DNA from 4 places in the Streptomyces sp. NPDC087901 genome. Region 4 is predicted to be linked to each of the others. Evidence: riboswitches for the same ligand, from Rfam matches in the RefSeq annotation. Region 4 holds a riboswitch; each other region holds the start of a gene.
The links. Region 4 has a riboswitch for cyclic di-AMP ahead of ACIOEW_RS13800 (M23 family metallopeptidase). Riboswitches for the same ligand answer to the same signal wherever they lie in the genome.
Positions count from the first base shown of each region.

Region 1: another riboswitch for cyclic di-AMP. It lies ahead of ACIOEW_RS32700 (transglycosylase SLT domain-containing protein); the one in region 4 lies ahead of ACIOEW_RS13800 (M23 family metallopeptidase).
Region 2: another riboswitch for cyclic di-AMP. It lies ahead of ACIOEW_RS27760 (C40 family peptidase); the one in region 4 lies ahead of ACIOEW_RS13800 (M23 family metallopeptidase).
Region 3: another riboswitch for cyclic di-AMP. It lies ahead of ACIOEW_RS11335 (NlpC/P60 family protein); the one in region 4 lies ahead of ACIOEW_RS13800 (M23 family metallopeptidase).

Region 1 is NZ_JBIUUC010000014.1:104,397-107,594, reverse strand. Features, by position in the region: gene ACIOEW_RS32705 (ABC transporter ATP-binding protein) at 1-741, shown strand, start outside; cyclic di-AMP (ydaO/yuaA leader) riboswitch at 1,038-1,221, shown strand; gene ACIOEW_RS32700 (transglycosylase SLT domain-containing protein) at 1,227-2,105, shown strand; gene ACIOEW_RS32695 (esterase) at 2,338-3,198, shown strand, end outside.
Region 2 is NZ_JBIUUC010000010.1:128,335-131,532, forward strand. Features, by position in the region: gene ACIOEW_RS27745 (hypothetical protein) at 1-241, shown strand, start outside; gene ACIOEW_RS27750 (ATP-dependent Clp protease proteolytic subunit) at 458-1,093, shown strand; gene ACIOEW_RS27755 (hypothetical protein) at 1,101-1,412, shown strand; cyclic di-AMP (ydaO/yuaA leader) riboswitch at 1,713-1,908, shown strand; gene ACIOEW_RS27760 (C40 family peptidase) at 1,912-2,385, shown strand; gene ACIOEW_RS27765 (LysE family translocator) at 2,418-3,065, opposite strand; gene ACIOEW_RS27770 (LysR family transcriptional regulator) at 3,138-3,198, shown strand, end outside.
Region 3 is NZ_JBIUUC010000003.1:396,260-399,457, forward strand. Features, by position in the region: gene pcrA (DNA helicase PcrA) at 1-870, opposite strand, end outside; cyclic di-AMP (ydaO/yuaA leader) riboswitch at 1,129-1,293, shown strand; gene ACIOEW_RS11335 (NlpC/P60 family protein) at 1,292-2,467, shown strand; gene ACIOEW_RS11340 (MDR family NADP-dependent oxidoreductase) at 2,668-3,198, shown strand, end outside.
Region 4 is NZ_JBIUUC010000004.1:23,646-26,843, reverse strand. Features, by position in the region: tRNA gene ACIOEW_RS13810 (tRNA-Met) at 131-204, shown strand; gene ACIOEW_RS13805 (PP2C family protein-serine/threonine phosphatase) at 416-1,579, shown strand; cyclic di-AMP (ydaO/yuaA leader) riboswitch at 1,853-2,006, shown strand; gene ACIOEW_RS13800 (M23 family metallopeptidase) at 2,018-3,193, shown strand.

The DNA.
Region 1 (3,198 bases), on a different contig from region 4:
CTCACCGTCCCCGCCGGACAGGTCGTCGCGATCGTGGGTCCCAACGGCTGCGGGAAGTCGACCCTGCTGCGCACCGTCGCCCGGCTCCACCGGCCCGAGTCCGGCACGGTGCTGATCGACGGGACGGACATCTGGCAGACCGGCCGGCGCCGGGCCGCCCACCATGTCGCCCTGCTGCCGCAGTCGCCGCGCGCTCCCGAGGCGGTCACCGTGGCCGGTCTGGTCCGCTATGGCCGCAGCCCGCACCAGGGGCTGCTGCGCCAGTGGTCGCGCGAGGACGAGCAGGCGGTGCGCGACGCACTCGACGCCACCGGCACCACCGCACTGGCCGGCGAGCGCATCGACCGGCTGTCCGGCGGCCAGCGCCAGCGCTGCTGGCTCGCGATGGTCCTCGCCCAGCAGACCCCGGTCGTGCTGCTCGACGAACCCACCAGCGCCCTCGACCTCGGGCATGCCGTCGAGGTCCTGGAACTCGTCCGCGAGGTCGCGGCCACCGGCCGAACCGTCGTCATGGTCCAGCACGACCTCGCCGCCGCGGCCCGTTACGCCGATCTGCTCGTCGCCATGAAGGGCGGCCGCGTCATCGCCCAGGGTGCGCCCCGCGAGACGGTCGACGAAGCCCTGGTGAAGGAGCTGTACGCGCTCGACGCGGACATACTCCGCGCCCCGGGCGACGGCTCACCGGTCGTGGTGGCGCGCAGCCGGACCGGTGCGGCCGCACAGCCGACACTCGCTCCATAATGTCCTGATTGGGCGATTATTCAGAAGTGTCGGAAATGCTCATCGAGGTCGCTTTTTCGTGAGGCGCACCTTTCTAATACCCGGCAAATCGCCCCTTTCGGGCACAGTGGCCAGCGTCACGTTTCCCGCCCCGGACGCGCAACCGGAGGCTTCGGTTCCCTGTCGCGCCAAGAAAGTTGACCCGCCCGCATGTGACCGGCGTCGCATATTTCCTTTTATTGATCTTGCAAATCAATTGTGATCAGGAATTCCGGGCTTGTTTCGTCCGCCCTTTCTCGCTTACGGTCACCGTCAATCCGGATGGAACGCCGAATCCTGCCGCCGTCCGGTAACCCGACCACATCACGTGCGGCAGGAGCGGGGGACCCAGGTTTGCCGCCGGTCCGGAATCCGGAGCGGCTAGGGGTGAAGTCGCCATGTGCGGCCGGACATCTCCAGTCCGAACCCGACAGCTCACCTCGCAGGCGGCGGAGAGGAAAAGCGCCATGCCCTTCAAGGGTCAGCACCGTCGTTCCAAGTCCACCTCCCTGACCCGCGGTTTCATCGCCGTGAGTGCGGGCGGAGTCGTTCTCGCACTCCCCCTGATCGCGGCCGGATCGGCTTCTGCCGCCCCCGCTCAGGCGGTCGTCGCAGAAAAGGCCGCAGCCCCGACTTCCGTGACCGGCAAGGAAATTGCCGTACAGAAGGCCGAATCCACCACCTATTCCGTGGTCTCCGGTGATTCGCTTTCCAAGATCGCCCGGGGGCATTCCCTCAGTGGCGGCTGGGAGCGGCTGTACCAGGACAACCGGAGTGCGGTGGGCGGCAACCCCGACCTCATTCACCCGGGCCTGAAGCTGACCATCGGCGCCAAGTCCGCGGCCGCCGCCCCCAAGGCCGCGACCAAGAGCGAGTTCAAGGCGGAGAACACCTCCGGCAGCACCTCGCAGCCGTCGGCCGACCGGGCCGAGAGCACCGACCGCGCCGACCGTTCCCAGCGGACGGCGACGCCCGTCGCCGTGGAGACCGTGGAGACCGCCCCCGCGCAGAGCGAGACGGCGTACACCGACGACCTCGACGGCTGGATCAAGGAGTCCCTCGCCGTCATGGCGGAGAACGGCATCCCCGGCAGCTACGACGGCATCCACCGCAACGTCATCCGCGAGTCCTCGGGCAACCCCCAGATCGTCAACAACTGGGACTCGAACGCCGCCGCCGGCACCCCGTCCAAGGGCCTCCTCCAGGTCATCCAGCCCACGTTCGACGCCTACCACGTGCCCGGCACCTCGCTGGACATCCTGGACCCCGTCGCCAACATCACCGCCGCGTGCAACTACGCGGCCGCCACGTACGGCTCGATCGACAACGTCTTCGGGGCCTACTGACCCACCGCGATCCCCCGCTTCCGGGCGGAATCGTGAACAGGGGTGGAAGGGAGCTGAGCTGCTCCCTTCCACCCCTTTCGCGATGCCGTACAACCCTTGTGCCGCAGAGCCGGTCCAACAGGGCGCCAGGAGGACAACGGGCTCTTCCCGGCGTCCCCCGGACCAGGGGCCTGGGGGCGGATCATGGTCCGACAGGCCCTCGCCCGGTCATCCTTGAACCGAGGAGCCGCTCGTGCGCACCCACCGTTCGGCCGCCGTTGTCGCGGCCTCATTCCTCCTGATGGCAGGGGCCGCGGTCGTCGCGCCCTCCGCCTACGCCGGCGCCCCCGGCGGAACGCACGCGGACGACCGCAACTCCGATTTCAACGGCGACGGCTACGAGGACGTGCTCATCGGCGCGCCCGGCGGGACCGTCGGCGGCAAGAAGGGCGCGGGCTACGTGACCGTGCAGTACGGCGGGCCGGGCGGCATCGGCACCACCCGGGGCGCCGTCCTCAGCCAGAACACCACCGGCGTGCCGGGCGCCGCCGAGGCGGGGGACGGCTTCGGCCGCGCCCTGGCCTCCGGCGACCTCGACGGGGACGGGTACGACGACGCCGTCGTCGGCCTCCCCGGCGAGAACATCGAACCGGTGACCGACGCGGGCGGCACCATTGTCCTGTGGGGCTCCGCGAAGGGGCTCTCCGGCGCGGACAGCGACTGGCTGCAGGCCGAGGAGCCCGTCGCCGGTGCCAGGTTCGGCAGTGCACTCGCCGCGGCGCACTTCAGCCCCGACATCCCCGGCGACCAGCTGGCCGTGACCGACCGCACCGACCTCACTCTCTACCAGTACGAGGCGGCGGCCCGGAGTAAGGCCGGGGCACCGGCGCCCACCTCCCGCAGCAGCCGCATCCCCGGCACCCCGGGTCGGGAGATCGTGCCCCGGGCCATGACGACCGGCGACTACGACGGCAACGGTCTCGCCGACCTCGTCATCTCCGGCGTCACCGTCGGCGGGGAACCGGGGCACGGCTGGTCCGCGCTCTTCCTCGGCGAGGTCCAGGGACTCCGGTACGACCACGATCTGCGCGGCGGCCCCGCCGTCGCCTCCGGC
Region 2 (3,198 bases), on a different contig from region 4:
CCTGGGCTTGCTCGCACCGTCCGGCCTGGTGCGCATCCCGCTCGCGGCCGCGCTCAAGGACTACGCACCCGACGCGATCGCCCGTGAGGACCCGGCCGCACGGCCCGCCGCCCTCGCTTGCACCATCCTGCTCACGCCGGCCGCCAACGCCACGATCTACGCCATCCTCGAAGCGGGTGTACGCCCACCCGAGTCCCGAGGACCTCCGCGTCGCCTCGGAACACCTCACTTGTCCATGTGATTGCGGTGAGGACGAAGCAGCTTGACGCTGAGGGCGTCGTGGCAGATTTGTGAGATTTCAGCACTCGGCGAACAGCAGAACAGCCTCTGTCCTCGGCCTTTGCACCGATCACCAGGCTCTCTCCCATCACAACCTTCTGTACGTCCTGTACATTTTCTACAGAAGCGTGCGCGGGTGCCTTCAGGGTCTCGCGCACCCCGGACGAGAGGCCTCGCCATGCACCGCCCCGCCGCCCGCCATGTACTGCCCGAGTTCACCGAGCGCACGTCCCAGGGGACCCGCACGCTCGACCCGTACTCCAAGCTGCTGGCCGAACGGGTCGTGTTCCTCGGCACCCCCGTCGACGACACGGCTGCCAACGACCTGGTCGCACAGTTCATGTACCTGGAGCACGACGCGCCCGACCGGCCTATCTCGCTCTACATCAACTCCCCCGGCGGCACGTTCGGGGCCATGACCGCCGTCTACGACACGATGGCCTTCCTCACCTGCGAGGTGGAGACCTTCTGCCTCGGCCAAGCGGGGGCCGGCGCGGCCGTGCTGCTCGCGGCGGGCGCTCCCGGCAAACGGCACGCCCTGCCGGGCGCCCGCGTGGTGGTGCAGCAGCCCGAACTCGCCGAGCCCGTACAGGGGCAGCCGTCCGACCTGGAGATCGAGGCAAGGGAACTGGCCCGCATGCGCGAGACGCTCAGCAGCATGCTGGCCCGTCACACCGGCCGCCCCGTCGAGCAGATCACCGCCGACACCGAGCGCGACCTCATCCTCGACGCCGAGGGCGCCAAGGAATACGGGCTGGTCGACCACATCGTCCAGAACCGCTCGCTGTCGCTGTCTCCGCACCCGGCGCGGTGAATCCCCGATGCAGCCACCGGAGTTCGCACCACTGCCCGCCCTGACCCGCGCGGAGGGCGAGTTCATCGACCGCTACCTGCAAGTCCTCGACCAGGTGGGCCGGATCAATCCGGCCCACGGCGGCGACACCTACGGCGCACTGCGCGCCGCCCAGGCACTGGCCTCGTACTCGGCCGCACTGCGGGACGCCCTCGCGGTGATGCACGAGCGTGGTGAAGCACGGATCCACGCAGCCACGTTGACCCGGGCGCTGCGCGTACTCGACGGCGAACGGCGCTCCGGGCGGGTCACCATCCCGCCCGCCCCTCCCAGTTGCTGAGCTCCTCGACCGACACGCCCGACGCGTCGGCCAAATATTCTCCCTCGTTCGGCGTAGACGTTACTTCGCGCGAGGGACAACTCAATTTGCGCTTTCACGGTGGACGATGGGCGAAATCTCCCGTTACGTCGCTGGTACGGCACCGGGCGGCGAGCGTCTGCCGTTTCCCCAAAGGTCACCTGTCCACCCGAACGGGCCAGTCGTGACGAGCCTCACATATCGCCGCTTCACCTCGGAAATCCGGCACTCGGTGAGTCAAGATCCCTGGGACGACAAGCCCCCGCCACCGCGGCGGGGCGGTCCGGGCGGACGCCGAGTCCTGCCGCCGCCCGGATGCCTGGTCGACAGGAGTGGATCGGCAGGAGTGGAGGACCCGAGCACAACGGGCCGACCGGACCTCCGGTTGTCCCTCGGGGTGAAGCCGCATCTGCGGCCGGGCGACTTCGCCAGCCCGAACCCGACAGGTCATCCTTCACAGGCGGCTGACGAAGGGTTGCGCATGACTGCGCAGGTTCATGTCCCGTCTCTCCTCGCCCGGGCCACAACGGCCTCGGCCATGACTCTCGCCGCTGTAGGCGGCACGTTGTTCGTTCCCGGCGCCGTGACCGATGCCCAGGCCGCGACACATTCGATGAAGGCGCTCAACATCGCCGCGTCGAAGAAGGGAGCGCCCTACCGGTGGGGCGCCACCGGGCCCAGTCGCTTCGACTGTTCCGGCCTGACGCTCTACTCGTTCAAGAAGGCGGGCAAGAAGCTCCCGCGCACGGCCCAGCAGCAGTACAACAAGACCCGCCACATCTCGTCCTCCAAGCGGCAACGCGGCGATCTGGTCTTCTTCCATTCCGGCCGCAGCATCTACCACGTGGGCATCTACGCGGGCAGCGGCAAGATCTGGCACTCGCCCAAGACCGGGGCCGTGGTCCGCCTGGAAAAGATCTGGACGAAGAGCGTCTACTACGGACGGGTCCGCTGAAGCCCCTCCCCGTCCCGGCCCGTGCTCCCGCGTCAGTGCAGCAGCGGGCCCGTCACCAGGACCAGCCCCAGTGCGGTGAGTGCCGCGCCGCTGCCGCCCTCGATCGCCCGGGCGGTACGCGGCCGGCGCAGCCACCGGCCAAGGCGGTCCACCAGGAGCGCCACGGCCGGGAACCAGATCAGAGCCATCAGGACGACGATCGCGGCGAGCAGCAGCGTCCTGGGCAGGGGCGCGGCCCCGGCCGGCACGAACTGCGGCAGAAGGCTCAGGAAGAGCACGGGCGCCTTGGGGTTCAGCGCATTGGTCAGGAATCCCTGGCGCAGTGCGCGGCCTGTCCCCATCGTGGCCTGCCCACCATCCCCCTCGTCCGGCCCGGGCCCCGCCGCCTGCCCGGCGCGTCGCCGGGCCGCGTACAGGGCACTGATGCCCAGGTAGAGCACGTATGCGCCGCCCAGGAGCTGGACGGTCCGGAACAGCACGGGCACCGCCACCAGCACGGCGGCCAGACCGGCGACGGCGAGCGCGGTGTGGACCAGGAGGCCCCCGGCGACCCCCACTGCGGTCGCCACCCCCGCCGCGCGCGAGGCGAGGGCGTTGCGTACGACGACGGTGAAGTCCGCGCCGGGCAGCGCGACCATGGCGGCGGCGACCCCGACGAAAGCGGTCAGTTGTGCGTCCATCGCTCCATCCTGGACCGCCGGAGCCTTTAGCATGTACTTGCAATCTTCTGGGTCTGCCAAAAGGAACGCTTAATGTACGACCCGACGCGCCTCGCGGCGCTGGTGGCGGTCGCCGAGGCCGGTTCGATCACCC
Region 3 (3,198 bases), on a different contig from region 4:
CTGCGCGTGGTTGGTGTCCTGGTACTCGTCGACCATGACGTGCCGGAAGCGGCGGCGGTAGTGCTCGGCGACGTCGGGGAACGCCTGGAGCAGGTGCACCGTCGTCATGATGATGTCGTCGAAGTCCAGGGCGTTGGCCTCGCGCAGCCGGGACTGGTACAGCGCGTAGGCCTGGGCGAGGGTCTTCTCGAAGCCGTCCGCGGCCTGACCGGCGAAGGTCTCCTCGTCGATCAGCTCGTTCTTCAGGTTGGAGACCTTCGCCGTGAACGACTTCGGCGGGAAGCGCTTCGGGTCGAGGTCGAGATCGCGGCAGACCAGGGCCATGAGGCGCTTGGAGTCGGCGGCGTCGTAGATCGAGAACGACGAGGTGAAGCCGAGCCGCTTCGACTCGCGGCGCAGGATCCGCACGCACGCGCTGTGGAAGGTCATGACCCACATGGCGTTGGCCCGCGGCCCGACGAGCTGCTCGACGCGCTCCTTCATCTCGCCCGCGGCCTTGTTGGTGAAGGTGATCGCCAGGATCTGGCCCGGGTGCACCCCGCGCTCGGCCAGCAGGTGGGCGATGCGGTGGGTCAGTACACGGGTCTTGCCCGAACCGGCACCGGCGACGATGAGCAGCGGGGACCCGGCGTGCACGACGGCTGCGCGCTGCTCGGTGTTCAGCCCGTCGAGCAGCGCGGCGGCGTCGACGACGGGGCGGTGGGCCCCGTCGCGGTAGTACGCGTCGCGGGGCGGCGGGGGGCCGTCGAAAACGCCCGCGAAGAGGTCCTCCGGCACCGCTTCGGGTGCGGAGCCCTCGGGGGGCGGTGGGGGCCCTTCCTCCGTGTGCTGGAGGCCGGCCAGGAAACTGTCGTCAAAGAGGCTGCTCATCGCCTCCCGAGTCTAGGCGTGCGCACTGACACTCCGGGCCCGAGTGACCAACCACGCACTCACGACCGGGCACACAGAGCTAGCAGTGGACCGCACGGAGTGGGGGAATTACGGCCCCACCTGCTCCGCAGCGCCCCGATCCGTCGAGGTCACGAAAATGTATCGGGCATATCGAACATCAACCTTCACAGCGGCACCATGAGTTGGCTAGCGTGCTCGTTCGGGCGGCCCGAACCCCCAGAGGCGATCCACGCCGAGCGGGCGTCCACGCCGAATTCGGGCTCCGCATCAGGAGTCCGGAACCGGGGACCCACACGCATCACCGGGGTGAATCGGTCCGAATCCCCCACCAGGACCGTAGGGCAGCCTTCCGTTCCGCCCGAACCCGACAGCTAACCCGGTAGGCGGTCCACGGAAGGAGATGCCGGCCTTGGCGTCGCATCGCAAACCGCGCACCCTGGTGCGCAACACCGGCCCCGCCGTCGGGCTCACGACGGCCGCGCTGGCGTCGGTGACTCTGCTGTCCACGCAGAGCGCACTGGCCGCCCCGGCCCCCAAGCCCAGCATCGAGGACGTGCAGAAAAAGGTCGACGACCTCTACCGCCAGGTGGGCTCCGCGACCCAGCAGTACAACCAGGCGAAGGAGGCGACGACCAAGCAGCGCTCCAAGGTGGACACCCTGCTGGACGATGTCGCCCGGCGCACCGAGAAGCTGAACGAGGCCCGCAGGACACTCGGCACGTATGCCGCCGCCCAGTACCGTGGCGGCGCCCTCGCTCCGACCGCCACATTCTTCCTGGCCGACGACCCGCAGTCGTTCTTCGACCAGACCCACCTCATGGACCGGATGACCGAGCGCCAGACGAGCGCCGTGTCGGACTTCCGTACGCAGCAGGCGAAGGCGTCCAAGCAGCGGGCCGAAGCCGTGGCGAGCCTGGAGACGCTCACCGAGTCGCAGGCGACGCTGCGCACCAGCAAGCAGAACGTCCAGACGAAGCTGTCCGAGGCCCGCAGCCTGCTGTCGAAGCTGACCGCCGAGGAGAAGGCGCGCCTGGCGGAGCTGGAGCGCAAGAAGGAGGCGGAGGCCGAGCGCAAGGCCGCGGAACTGGCGAAGAAGCAGGCCGCCGCCAAGGCCGAGGCCGCCCGCAAGGCCGAGGAGGCCGCCAAGGAGGCCGGCACCGGAAGCGGTACGGACACCGGGAGCGGCACGGGCACCGGCACCGGCTCGGGCTCGGACACCGACGCCTCGACCAAGGCCGAGAAGGTGATGGCGTTCGCCAGGGCGCAGCTCGGCAAGCCGTACGTCTGGGGGGCGACCGGCCCGGCCTCGTACGACTGCTCGGGGCTCACCCAGGCGGCCTGGAAGGCGGCGGGCGTCGACATTCCGCGGACCACCTGGGACCAGGTGAACGTCGGTACCCGGATCGCCACGGCGGATCTGCAGCCGGGGGACCTGGTCTTCTTCTACGACGACATCAGCCACGTCGGCATCTACAAGGGCGACGGCATGATGATCCACGCGCCGAAGCCGGGGGCGAACGTGCGCGAGGAGTCGATCTTCTACATGCCGATCTACGGGAGCGTGCGGCCGGGCTGACTCGCGTCTTCACCTGTGGGTGCCGGACACGGGGCGGTCATCACTCCGTGTCCGGTTCGCCTTCGCCACGTGCCGCTTTTTCCTGGTGCGCGCAAGTGTGGGGGCACCGGCCGGCAGGGGAGGTGACCGGCCGGTGTGCGGAAACCGCCCTGATGCCGGCCCTTGCCCCTGACCCATGGGTCAGGGCTTAGCGTCCGGCCATGAACACGACGCATCGTCTTGTCCGCCTTGCCCGCCGCCCCGATGGACTGCCGGTCACCGGCGACTTCACTCTGGCAGAGGCGCCCGTCCCCCGTCCCGAGGCCGGCCAGGTACTGGTCCGCAACACCCACTTCCTCGTCTTCCCGGGCTTGCGCACCCTCATCGGGGGTGAGACACGCGATGTCCCGCTGCCGCCGCTGCACCCCGGCGACACCCTGTTCGGCCCCGCGATCGGCGAAGTGACCGACGGGCCGCTGGAGAAGGGCCGGCTGGTGCTGCACCTCCAGGGCTGGCGGGAGTACGCGACGCCTGCCGCCGCTGAGTGCCGCCTGCTGGACGGCGCCCTGTCCGACCCGGTGGCCCATCTCGCCCAGGGCTCCTCGGCCTACGGCGCACTGACCCGGCTGGCCGGTGTCCGGGAAGGCGACACCGTGTTCGTGACCGGCGCCGCGGGCGCTGTGGGCACCATGGCGGGCCAGATCGCCCGGCTGCTCGGTGCCGCCCGGGTGATCGGCAGCACCGGTTCACCG
Region 4 (3,198 bases):
CTGCCATTGGTCGGTGGGGTGCCCGTCGGGCGGCTGTGCGGTCGTCGGGCCGGGTGGGGTGCCGTCTGCGGGGTGTGGGCGCCGAGTGGTCATGAGCGTCCCGAACATGCCGTAGAGTTGTGTTTACCGACGCGGGGTGGAGCAGCTCGGTAGCTCGCTGGGCTCATAACCCAGAGGTCGCAGGTTCAAATCCTGTCCCCGCTACTGAAGAATCAGGCCCGGCATGCATACAGCGTGCCGGGCCTGATTCGTTCGTACGCCGTCGGCCCGCCGGGTCGCTCGGTGTGAGCCGCGTTTACGCGTACGTACCCCCATTGGCCGACGAGGAGTCGCTCCGCGACCCTGCTCCGGGAAGCCTGGGGTGGTACGCGGTACCGTCCGCGGCCGTGGGGTGCACCGGGCAGGAGACCAGCAGGTGGGGAAGCGGGAGAAGCGGCGGAAGAGGCGTGCAGGCGGGGTGCGGACCCGCCGGTTCGTCCGGGCGCTGCCTGCGCTGATGATCGCCGGGGGCGTGCTGTTCGACGCCCTCACCCCGCCCGCCTTCACGGCCATCCCGTTGTTCGCGGCGGCCCCGCTCATCGCCGCGCCGTTCTTCTCGCTGACCAGCACCATCCGTACCGGCGCTGCCGCGCTGCTGGCGGTCGTCGCGCTACGGATCTTCAACGGCAACCTGCTCCAGGTGGTGCCCTCCATCGAACTGCTCACCGTCCTCACCGTCTCCGTCCTCGCTGTCGTGATCAACGGGGTCGTGCGGCGCAGCAACGAGCAGCTGGCTTCGGCCCGTGTCATCGCGGAGACCGCCATGCGGGCGGTGCTGCCGACGCCGTCCGACCGGATCGGCGGGCTGTATGTCGCCGCGCGGTACGAGGCGGCGCAGGCGGACGAGTTCGTCGGCGGCGACCTGTTCTCGGTCACGAACACCCCGCAGGGGGTGCGGCTGGTGGTCGGGGACGTGCGCGGCAAGGGGCTGGACGCCGTGGAGGCGGTGGCGGTGATCATCGGGGCGTTCCGGGAGGCGGCCGAGCAGGAGGAGTCGCTGGAGGGTGTGGCGCAGCGGCTGGAGCGTGCGCTGGAGCGCGAGTCGAACACGCGCGGCGGCCTCGATGCGGTGGAGGGGTTCGTCACCGCCGTGCTGGCGGAGATCCCGCCGGGTGCCTCCGTGGTGCGGATCGTCAACCGCGGGCACCCCGAGCCGCTGCTGCTGCACACGGACGGGGCGCTGGAGGTGCTCGGGCCTTCGGTGCCGGCGCTGCCGCTGGGGATGGCCCTGGGGGAGTGGCCGGACCTGGCCGACGAGTGGGAGCTGCCCGCCGGGGCGACGCTCCTTCTCTACACGGACGGCCTCTCCGAGGCTCGTGACGTCGAAGGGGTCTTCTACGACCCCGCCGAGCGGCTGCGGGGCCGGATCTTCCCGGGGCCCGAGGAGCTGCTGTCCGCGCTGACCGATGACGTGCGGCTGCACACGGGCGGTGAGTCGACGGACGATATGGCGCTGCTCGCGGTCGGCCGGCCGGCCGAGGGCCAGCCCGACCGGCGCAGGACCGTGAAGATCGTCGGCCTGGGGGATGGCGGCGGGTGAGCCCGGTTCCGGGGCCGGGTGCGGTGGGAGCGGTTGGCCGCGATACCACCGTCCGTAACCGAAGGGCACCCCTCCGCATAACATTTGACGCAACGTCAGAAAGCGGGTAGTGGCTGAGAGGTGATCAACTCGTCCGTTTCCACCCGGTTGTGTCCCGTAAAGTCCAGGCCAAGGGCCTGAACGATCAGTGGGAACAGCTTGGAATCGGACCCTGGTGTCTATTAACGTTCGATAACGCAGTGCGGTTGTCCCAGCCGTCGTCAGTGGCGGCACCGTACGCGAGCGCCGAATCCCGCAAGGGAACCGGGGAACCACCTACATGGGGTGAATCGGGCATCTCTGTCTTGTGATGAGACGGAGGAACCCGTAGGAGACCTTCCTGCTCCGAACCCGTCAGCTAACCCGGTAGGCGAGAAGGAAGGAAAGGAGTGCGCCCCCGTGGCGTCCAACAAGCCTGCCCCCGAAGCTCCCTCCCGGTTCGTGTCCGAGTACGGCGATGACTTCGCGACCCGGCCCGGCACCTTTGTCGGTGCGGAGCACGAGGCCCCCTACGCGACCGATTACGGGACCGATCGGGGCAGTGGCTTCGGAAACGACTTCCGCGCCGACGACTCCGGGCCCGACAGGACCTGGGAGGAATGGAATCCCACCGAGGACTCCGTCCGTCCCGTGCGCGGCAAGCACCGCGTCGCCAAGCAGCGCAACGGTCTGGCCCGCAGCTCCACCGTCCTCGGCGTCGGCGTCATCGCGGCCGTCGGTGCGGGTGGCATGGCCACCGCCCAGAGCAAGCCGCCGGTCTCCATCTCTCTTCCCGATTCCATCTCGGACAATCTCCCCGACGCCAAGTCCCTCCCGGGCGTCGGCGCACTGTTCTCGGGCGAATCCGAATCCGAGTCCGCGGCGGAGAAGTCCGTGGCCGAGGTCGCCTCCGCCCCGCTGACGACCGCCGGCATCACCACCGCCGAGGCCGAGCAGGGCACCACCGACGCGGGTGAGGCCCTCCGCGCCCGCATCCTCCAGCAGGCCGAGCAGCAGCAGGACGCCGCCGACGCCGAGGTCAAGGCCGCCGCCGAGAAGGCCGCAGCCGAGAAGGCCGCCGCGGAGGCGAAGAAGCAGCAGGACGCCGCCGAGGCCAAGGTCGCCGCAGAGAAGAAGAAGGCGGCGGAGGAGGCGGCGAAGAAGGCGGAGGCCCTGCGGCTCGCCAAGCTCGCCGCCAGCTACGCCATCCCCACCTCCTCGTACACGATCACCTCGACCTTCGGCGAGGCCGGATCGATGTGGTCATCCGGCTACCACACGGGCCTCGACTTCGCGGCGCCCACCGGTACGCCGATCAAGGCGATCCACACCGGCACGGTCACGTCGGCCGGCTACTCCGGTTCCTACGGCTACCGCACGGTCCTGGAGCTGGAGGACGGCACGGAGCTGTGGTTCTGCCACCAGTCCTCGATGGATGTCAGCATCGGCCAGAAGGTCACGACCGGCGACACCATCGGACGCGTCGGCGCCACCGGCAACGTGACCGGCCCGCACCTCCACCTCGAGGTCCACACCCCGGACGGCACCGGCATCGACCCGATGACCTGGCTCCGCGCCCGGGGCCTGACGGTCTGAGACCG